One region of the Pseudoalteromonas sp. SWYJZ12 genome, then DNA from elsewhere that is predicted to be linked to it. Evidence: predicted binding sites of a transcription regulator. Region 1 holds the regulator's gene; each other region holds the start of a gene.
The links. The regulator ArgR, encoded in region 1, controls arginine synthesis, uptake and breakdown. The targets are predictions, from matches to a motif close to ANTGAATANNTATTCANT.

Region 1 (3,287 bases):
AAACCAACGCTTCCACTTATTTATGCTATGCAACATGGTAGCGAGCAGCAAACGCAGCTTATTCGTGATGCAATAGAGCATAGTAATGGTATGGAGCATTTAGAAGAAATTTTATCGGCACTAAAGCAAACTAATGCGCTTGAATTTACAATGCAAAAAGCAGAGCTTGAAGCTGACAAAGCTATTGCGTGTTTAGACTTTTTAGCTGAGTCTGACTATAAGCAAGCACTCATAAGCCTTGCTCGTATTGCGGTTGACCGCGACCACTAGTTTTAACTAGTTACACAGTGTGAAATTAATTCTGAGCAATAAAAAAGCCTGCAAATGCAGGCTTTTTTGTTATTCTACTTTGGCTATTACGCCATGAAATCAACACCTTCTTTGATGTCTTTTTTCAGTGTTTCAAGCATGTCATTTTTTGCTTTTGTTTCAAATGCGCTTAGTTCGCCGTAAGAAAGAATTTCTTCTACGCCGTTTTTACCTAAACGTACTGGATGTGCAAAGTACTCTGCATCGCCATTTTCAACAGCAACGTAAGCGTAATCTACAACTTCTTCACCTTGTAGGCCTTTAACTAAAGACATACAAAAACGAGCTGCAGCAGCACCCATAGATAGCGTAGCTGAACCACCGCCTGCTTTAGCATTTACAACTTCAGTACCCGCATTTTGGATACGTGGAGTAAGTGCAGCAACTTCTTCATCAGTGAAAGAAACACCTTCAACTTGAGAAAGTAGAGGAAGAATGGTTGTGCCTGAGTGACCACCAATTACTGGTACTTTCACAGTTGCTACGTCTACGCCTTTAAGTTCAGCAACAAATGCTTCTGAACGAATAACGTCAAGCGTAGTAATACCGAATACGCGTTTAGCGTCGTAAGTACCTGCTTTTTTGAATACTTCAGCAACGATTGGAACTGTGCCATTTACTGGGTTAGTAATAATACCTACTAACGCTTTAGGACAGCTAGCAACAATGCCTTCAGCTAAAGTTTTGATGATACCAGCATTTACATTAAATAAATCAGCACGATCCATACCTGGTTTACGTGGCATACCCGCTGGGATAAGAACGATGTCAGAGCCTTCAAGCGCTTTGTTTAATTCGTCTGCGCCAAAGCCTGCTACTTTAACATCTGTTGGGATGTGAGAAAGGTCAACCGCAACACCTGGTACTACTGGTGCAACATCATAAAGTGATAATTCAGAGCCAGCTGGTAAGCCTGTTTTTAATAATAAAGACAACGCTTGGCCGATACCGCCTGCAGCACCTAATACAGCAACTTTCATTGGAATTCTCCGTAATTTGAGGTAGGAAACATTTGTGGCTCTTAAGATAATGAAATTAGCGACTAAAAACAAATTTATCCTGTCTATTTCAAGTATATTTTCGACCATAGTCGTAAACTTTTGTGATTTAACGCATCAAACTGGCAAGTTAACTAAACAACTGCTGCATAATTATTCATTTTTGTGTAGAATTTGCGGCATAAATAACAAAAACGAATAAAGACTATGCAACCACAAGATAAACAAGAAGCACTGGTAAAAGCATTTAAATCACTATTAAAAGAAGAAAATTTTGGCTCTCAAGGCGAAATAGTTGATGCATTAAAAGATCAAGGCTTTGACAATATAAGCCAAAGTAAAGTATCGCGCATGTTAAGTAAATTTGGTGCTGTACGCACACGTAACGCCAAACAAGAAATGGTTTACTGCTTACCTGCTGAAATGGGTGTACCTACGGCTAAAAGCCCATTACGCCAATTAGTAATCGACATTATGCACAACGAAATGATGATCATTATTCGTACCAGTCCAGGCGCCGCTCAGCTTATCGCTCGTTTATTAGATTCATTAGGTAAAGCAGATGGCGTACTAGGAACAATTGCAGGCGACGATACTATTTTTATCGCTCCTGCTAAAATATCTGAAATAGATGTAACACTTGAACGTGTTCGCATTTTATTTGATACGGTTTAATAGCAAACTAAATTTGTTTTAAAAACCCGACTGAAGGCGCGAAAAAAGCAGAACCCATATCGGCTTGAGTAAAATCAAGCCAGTGGTCGTAACAATCCCCTTCCCCTAAACGACTATTAAGTACTTTTTCAAATGCGGTGCCCGTACAAGAGCATGTAATTGATAACATTCCCTGCTCATACACATCGCCATAAGGCATGCTCTGATTTAATAATAGCGGTTGTCCGTCTTCGTCTTTTAGCTCACTTCGCGAAGCATGGCTGGTTTCGATCGCGGGGGTAATTAGCGTGTTATCAAGGCGCGTACGCCCCATTATTTGTTCTTGCTCGCTCAATGATAAGTGCTGCCACATAGTTAAGTCATGCTTATAGCGCTGTACATGAATATAACTCCCCTGATCTTCAAAATTGCCAGGGCTACTAATTAAAGCCGTAGCGCGCTTTTTTCTTCCATGTGCGGTGTCGCCACCATAAATAAAACCATTAAAATCACGACCATCTAAAAAGCGAAAATTACGAATTTGCTCCACCAGCTCAACATCGGGAGCAAATAGTTTTAAAATTTGCAGCGCAAATAAATGGTTAACGTCTTCACGGTCAGAGCGAATTTGCACAAATAAATCGCACGGTTGTACGCTCATTTGATGATCGCTATGGTTTATATTAGGAAAGCTCTGTAATTCGCTTGGGATGTATTCAGGGAGGATATGCGGCCAATACTGCGCACCAATAGCAACCATACAAGAGAGCATTGATTCTGAAAATTGATCGCTAAATTCTTCTTCAATGGCGCTTACTTGTTTTAACTTTGCGCGAAGTGATTCATCTTGACCATCAAACACATTAAAAAATAAGTGCAAACCGTGTAAGTTTGCTTCAGCACAAATCCCTGACTGCGCTTGCGCCATTGTTATTCCTTAGTTTTACAGATAAAAACACAGCGAATAACAAATTAATTACGATTCGAAAAAATTCACCGTGTGAGGTTTTATTTTTATTATAACCTGCTCATTATTTTCAAATGACTGGCCATATTGTGCAGCAACTTCAATTTCTTGTTTATCAATAACAAGTGAATAAACATACGCCGAACCAATAAAGCGACGACTTATGATTGTAGCTCGCTTGCTGAGTTTGTCACTTTGGTTATCTGCCACTAATTCTATTTGATGAGGGCGCACATATATAAGCCCTACGCTTACGTTTTGCTTACTCTCAATATAAGATTCGACTAAACCAAATGGTGTTTTGTATTCAGTTGCTGTTAATACTTCTGCGCTCAAGTATATGCCTTGACCCAGAAACT
Region 2 (3,287 bases), on a different contig from region 1:
TAATAATTTCATCGTTTTCTTTTAGTCCACTTAAAAGCTCAACCGCATTAATGCTGGTGGCGCCTATTGTAATAGATATACGCTTTGCGATATTGCCATCGACTTTATAAGCTATAATTCCGCCTTGCTGCATAAATGCACCACGCTTTACTTGCATTACACCTTCTCGGTTGTCGAGTAAAATACGTGCAGTTAAGCGTTGGTTCTGGCGAATGTTGTTAGTAACACCTTTAAACCGGACGCGTGCGGTTACTTCACGATTATTAACTTCTGGTGATATGGCGGATAAATTCCCCATCACTGTTTCATTGCCTAACTTAAGCTCTACTTCCATACCGAGTCCTAATTCGTTTGCGTAACTTTCAGGAACTTGGAGTTCGGCTTCAAAATTACTTGAGTCGACGAGAGTCATAAGAGGTTGGCTTTGCGTCACTGCGGCTTTTTGTTGCACTAATAGGTTACCCACGATCCCAGTAACGGTAGCCTTAATAGATAGGTTGCTTACTTTTCGGATTAAGTCATCAACAATAAGTTGTTGGCGGGTCACATCACTTTTAGCAGCTTGTAGTTCAAAAGCGAGCGTGTCTTTGGCAAGCAATACCTCTTGCTGCGCATGCTTATAGGAGAGCTTAGCTCGGGATAAATCATCAACTGCTTTTTCTAGATCAATTTGGCTAATTAAGTGCTTTTGTATTGATAACTGTGCGCGACGATTTTCGCGCTCAGCGGCGTTAAGCTCAACTTGTGCCATATCGAGTGTTTTATTTAAGGTGAGTGTTTGGCGTCTTGCTTGCAAATGCTGCCTTTGCTGTTCGCCTTCAAGTCTTTTAAGTACAGACTCCTGTTGCTTCAATTCATTAGTTAACTCAGGGCTTTGCAGCAGGGCAAGTGTGTTGCCTTGCTTTACTGTATCGCCGGCCTTTACTTTTAAATCTATAAATCCACGTTCTGGACTGTAGATTTTAGGAGCATTAGCAGCAACAATTTTACCACTGGCGGCAATGTCTCGAATGAGCGCCTTAACATGTACTTTTGCAATCTGTACTTTTGAGCGGCTAATAGAGCTTTTAGCGCTATGGCTCGTTAAAAAAATATAAGCAATTGCAGAGACCACAATGAAAACAATCGCAGTGATTATCGCGTATTTTTTATAGCTTATAGGTGCCTTTACTTGTACGTCTTGTGCGCTGGTATCTTTAATCATTTAATTTCCCCTAAATTGCTTTTATGTATTTTTCGCACAGCAGTAATAAAGCTGCTGTGCAAATAGCGGCAATAGGAGAGAGTAAAAATAAGCTTAGAGTAAACATAGTAATTCCAATTAGCGATTATATATAAAGCTATACGATTAATATGCCAACTATTATGGTGTTGATATTTAAGTGTTTTTATTTTTTTGTTATTGAAATTTATGTCCGCGGACAGTTTATGTGTCCGCATCGGACATAGTTTTAAATAAAAATTCACTATTAACGTACAAAAAATGACATGAACTTTCATAACTATACTAATGAGCAGCAATAATCGGGGATGTTAAGCCATTAAAGTAATGAAATGGCATAAAACTATCTAAATGTTAACTGAATAGCCTCTCTAGCGCTGAATACTTATTCACTTTCGGTTGCCTTTACGTTTACGTAAGCTGGCACGCTGGAGACTCGTGTTTTTTACAATATGTTAAACTTGACACCAGTGTCATGAAAAAATAGTGGTTAAAATAACGCTAAATGTTAAAAATAATGATAAAAAGAAATCTTGCTATGAAGTGAGAAATATTCAAGAATGTGAATATGTATTCAAAGTGCTATTGACTCTATTTAAGATAGAGGCTAGTTTTGTCCGTCTGTTAGCAAATCGTCGAGCAGTTCATCCACGCTAACAGTGCAGCAAGGGGAGGGGTCTATGTTATACGACTCAAAGTTAGAAAAAGAAAATTGTGGCTTTGGCTTAATAGCTCAAGTTAATGGTCAAGCTAGTCATAGGCTTATTCGTACTGCTATTACGGGGCTTGATCGCATGCAGCACCGTGGTGGTATATCTGCCGATGGTAAAACAGGTGATGGCTGTGGTTTATTATTACAAAAACCAGATAGCTTTTTCCGTGCTATTGCTAGTGAACATAACTGGCACTTAGGAAAAAACTACGCAGTGGGTATGATATTTTTAAATTCAGACCCTGTTTTAGCGCAAGCTGCAAAACAAATACTTAGCGAAGAATTAGAAAAAGAAACGTTAAATATTTTAGGTTGGCGCGTTGTGCCAACCGACCCATCTATGTTGGGTCCTATTGCTGTACAGCAATTACCAGGTTTTGAACAAATTTTTGTTAGCGCGCCAGAAGGTTGGCGTTCTAAAGACTTAGAGCGTCGCTTATATGTAGCACGCCGCCGCGCTGAGAAGCGCATTGTTGATGACGAAGCTTTCTATATCGCAAGTCTATCTGGTTTGGTAACTATCTATAAAGGCTTAATGATGCCTGCAGATTTACCAAATTTTTACCTAGATTTAGCTGATATTCGTATGACGAGTGCGATTTGTGTTTTCCATCAACGCTTTTCTACTAATACTCAGCCGCGTTGGCCTTTAGCTCAACCTTTCCGCTATTTAGCACACAATGGTGAAATTAATACTATTGAAGGTAACCGCCAGTGGGCACGCGCACGTTCATATAAGTTTGCGTCACCGCTTATTCCTGATTTACAAAGCGCAGCGCCGTTTGTAAACGAAACCGGCTCTGATTCATCAAGCCTAGATAATATGCTTGAGCTATTTTTAGCTGGTGGCATGGATTTATTCCGCGCTATGCGTATGCTCGTACCACCTGCATGGCAGAAAAACCGTGCAATGGACGACGATTTACGTGCATTTTACGACTTTAACTCTATGCATATGGAACCATGGGATGGCCCGGCAGGTATTGTTATGTCGGATGGTCGTTTTGCGGCTTGTAACCTTGACCGTAATGGACTTCGTCCAGCGCGTTATGTAATTACACAAGATGGCTTTATTACGCTTGCATCAGAAGTGGGTATTTGGGATTACACTGCCGATGAAGTAGTTGAAAAAGGCCGTGTTGGTCCAGGTGAATTATTAGTTATTGATACTAAGCTTGGCAAAATTTGGCACTCAGATGAAATCGATCAAGATTTAAAGTCTCGCCATCCTTACAAGTCATGGCTTGAGGAGAACGTTAAGCGTTTAGTTCCATTTGAAGAGCTTACTGAACAAGACGCGGGTAATCGCTCATTTGATGACGAAACGCTAGCTAAATATCAAAAAATGTTTGG
Region 3 (3,287 bases), on a different contig from region 1:
ATAACCTCTGCTCCATCAAGCACACGCTCTTGTAGCTCTTTATTCATTGGTGCTGGTGTTAAGCCATATTCACCTTTTAATACGCCAGCAGTTTCTTTAGTAATTGTTTTATAGCGCTCACCCGTTAGCACGTTAAGTACTGCTTGAGTACCTACAATTTGCGACGTGGGTGTTACTAAAGGTAAAAAGCCAAGATCTTCACGTACACGTGGGATCTCAAGTAAAACTTCATTAAGCTTATCTGCCGCGCCTTGCTCTTTAAGTTGGTTTTCCATGTTTGTAAGCATACCACCAGGTACTTGAGCTAGTAAAATACGACCATCAACCCCTTTTAAGCTACCTTCAAATGCCGCATATTTTTTACGTACATCTCTAAAGTAAGCAGCAATTTCTTCTAGATGGTTTAAATCAAGGTCAGTATCGCGCTCAGTTCCTTCAACTATCGATACAATAGTTTCAGTTGCTGTGTGTCCGTAAGTCATACTCATTGATGAAATAGCGGTATCAAGCATATCAATGCCTGCATCAATCGCTTTTTGATAAGTCGCAGTACTTAAACCTGTTGTAGCGTGGCACTGCATAGCAATAGGAACCGATACGGTTTCTTTAAGTGCTTTAATTAGTTTTTCAGCATCGTACGGCTTTAATAAACCCGCCATGTCTTTAATACAAATTGAGTGACAGCCTAAATCTTCTAATTGCTTAGCAAGAGTCAGCCACATATCAAGCGTATGAACAGGACTTACCGTGTACGAAATAGTACCTTGAGCATGCGCGCCTACTTTTATAGCCGCTTTAATCGCTGTTTCTAGGTTACGTACATCGTTCATTGCATCAAATATACGAAATACGTCAACGCCATTTTTATGTGCGCGTTCTACAAACTTTTCAACTACGTCATCAGCGTAATGGCGGTAGCCTAATAGGTTTTGACCGCGTAATAGCATTTGCTGTTTAGTATTAGGCATCGCTTTTTTAAGCGCACGAATACGCTCCCAAGGATCTTCGCCTAAATAACGAATACACGAATCAAATGTAGCACCGCCCCACGATTCAATAGACCAATAACCTGCATCATCTAGCTTGCTAGCAATAGGTAGCATATCGTCTAGGCGCATACGTGTTGCGAGCAATGATTGGTGCGCATCGCGTAATACCAATTCTGTTAATTTTAATTTAGCCATGTGTGTGCCCCTTATTTATTATTTGATTTGTACTGAGCAATGGCAGCACTAATAGCAGCGATGTGCTCATTAGGCACACCTTGAGATTTAAAAGACGGTGATTTAGCTGGTGATGCCTCTGGTTCGCTATAGCGCGTCACCAAATTAGACATAAGCGTTACTGCACCAATTAATATCGACAGAAATACAAACACCCCAACCATACCAGTTAGCATTAAGCTACCAGCCGTTGTGAGTAGAGCACCTATATCCATTTTTCTCCCCCTTGAAACCCATATCGAAAATAAAAAATCGATTTAATTAAATATTTATTCACTGGATAATAACAAAACTAGTCGCTTTGTCTACATCTTGTAAATTGGTAAAACCAATTAAACTATAAACAACATAACACTCAACAAATTTACATGCCATAACCCAGCAATCATGCGCCCTACAATACATACAGAAAATAACGACTATAGCTAATAGTTATATGGAAGTTGTTAATTAACTATTCAACTTAATAAAAATAACCGCCAAATTTTATAATAAGTACAAAAACACACATCAATTGTTAATTGGTCTTACCAAAAACATTATTTTTAGTGAATATTTACCGGTAACTTGTAACAGTGTGAATAACTTACATAACAAAGCGTAAAAATTACTAACTAACTAATAACTAAAAACACAGTTAAAAACCATAACTATCTGATATAAAACAAAAATAAACTTTGGCATATAACTGGCATTAGTTATTGTGAGCAAATTTGATAACCAAGGAGAAAACAATGTTACGCTGGACAATTACATTTTTAGTTATTGCTTTAATCGCTGCAGTGTTAGGTTTTGGTGGCATCGCAGGTGCCGCAGCTGGTATAGCAAAAATTATATTTTTTATATTTTTAGTACTTTTAGTGATCTCATTAGTTTCAGGTGCACTACGTGGTAAATCACCCAGGTAGATAAAGCATTCAACTAACAAACACTAAAATTTAATTAATACTTACAAGGAATTACATTATGAATTCAACAACTGTAAAAGCAGCACTAATCGGTCTATTCGCAAGTTTCTTCATCATGGGTTGTGAAGACAATCATGCAGAAGACGCAGGCGAACGTATTGACGAAGCAGTAACTGACGTGCAAAACAAAGTAGAAGATGCATGTGAAAATGTTAAAGAAGGCGTAAACGCTGAAGAAACTAACTGTTAATTCTTCTTGTATCGCTAAAAAACGGCCTTAGGGCCGTTTTTTTGTGTCTGTAATAAAATCACTGACTATAAAGCTGCTCATTTAGCGGTTAGCTTGTTAAAATAAAAAAAACGATATTTAAAGCAAGGCAATATGGCATTTACAACAACCTACACACTAGATAAACCTTACTTTTACGAGTGCTTTGATGAGTCACTCCCCTACAGTAAGCGCGCCAAACCTAAGTACTTTTTACTTGTACTCCTCGTTGCGCTTGGTTTATTTGGCATTTATGTTTTAAACGATCATTACTTAGGATCGTTTATGATCATGCTAGGTGTACTAGAGTGCGTCGCTTTTTACTATCGCAGACCTTGGTGGGTAACCAGACAAATGCTCAGCAGAGCGTCAGGCTCTGAGGTAACACTTACCTTTGATGAGGAAGGCATTAAATCGGCTAATCATTACAAAAGCTTTCAGCTAACTTGGCAAGACATAAGCGAAGTAATAGATACTCAGCAAGGTATTATTATTAAAAATAAAAGCGGAATGCAGTACATTTCAAAACAAATACTAACCCCAGAAATACTCGCCTTTATAAACAAAAAAGCCACTCAGTGAGTGGCTTTTTGACTAGTTGAGTTAATTACTCAACTACGTATACGTGTTGATTAAGCATTGCCCGGATTAGGGTTCGACTTTTCAGCTTGTATGCGCATGTAAATCTCTTCACGATGCACTGATACGTCTTTTGGTGCATTAACACCGATTCGAACTTGATTTCCTTTAACACCTAGAACAGTAACTGTTACTTCGTCACCAATCATTAGGGTTTCACCTACTCTACGAGTTAGTATTAGCATTCTCTTGCTCCCATGTTCCAATAAAAATTATAAGATTCCGCTTAAACATACTAATGAAAATTAG

Region 2: the regulator ArgR is predicted to act here: its motif matches at 1,784-1,801, upstream of gltB (glutamate synthase large subunit).
Region 3: the regulator ArgR is predicted to act here: its motif matches at 1,484-1,501, upstream of I6F42_RS18600 (OadG family protein).

Annotation. Positions count from the first base shown of each region.
Region 1 is NZ_JADYXH010000004.1:168,087-171,373, reverse strand. It holds gene ispB (octaprenyl diphosphate synthase) at 1-270, shown strand, start outside; gene mdh (malate dehydrogenase) at 357-1,289, opposite strand; gene argR (transcriptional regulator ArgR) at 1,515-1,982, shown strand; gene I6F42_RS07225 (Dyp-type peroxidase) at 1,990-2,889, opposite strand; gene I6F42_RS07220 (ABC transporter ATP-binding protein) at 2,938-3,287, opposite strand, start outside.
Region 2 is NZ_JADYXH010000002.1:65,222-68,508, forward strand. It holds gene I6F42_RS02595 (efflux RND transporter periplasmic adaptor subunit) at 1-1,204, opposite strand, end outside; gene gltB (glutamate synthase large subunit) at 1,903-3,287, shown strand, end outside.
Region 3 is NZ_JADYXH010000027.1:16,230-19,516, reverse strand. It holds gene oadA (sodium-extruding oxaloacetate decarboxylase subunit alpha) at 1-1,184, opposite strand, end outside; gene I6F42_RS18600 (OadG family protein) at 1,196-1,438, opposite strand; gene I6F42_RS18595 (DUF1328 domain-containing protein) at 1,958-2,131, shown strand; gene I6F42_RS18590 (hypothetical protein) at 2,190-2,381, shown strand; gene I6F42_RS18585 (YcxB family protein) at 2,514-2,981, shown strand; gene csrA (carbon storage regulator CsrA) at 3,032-3,223, opposite strand.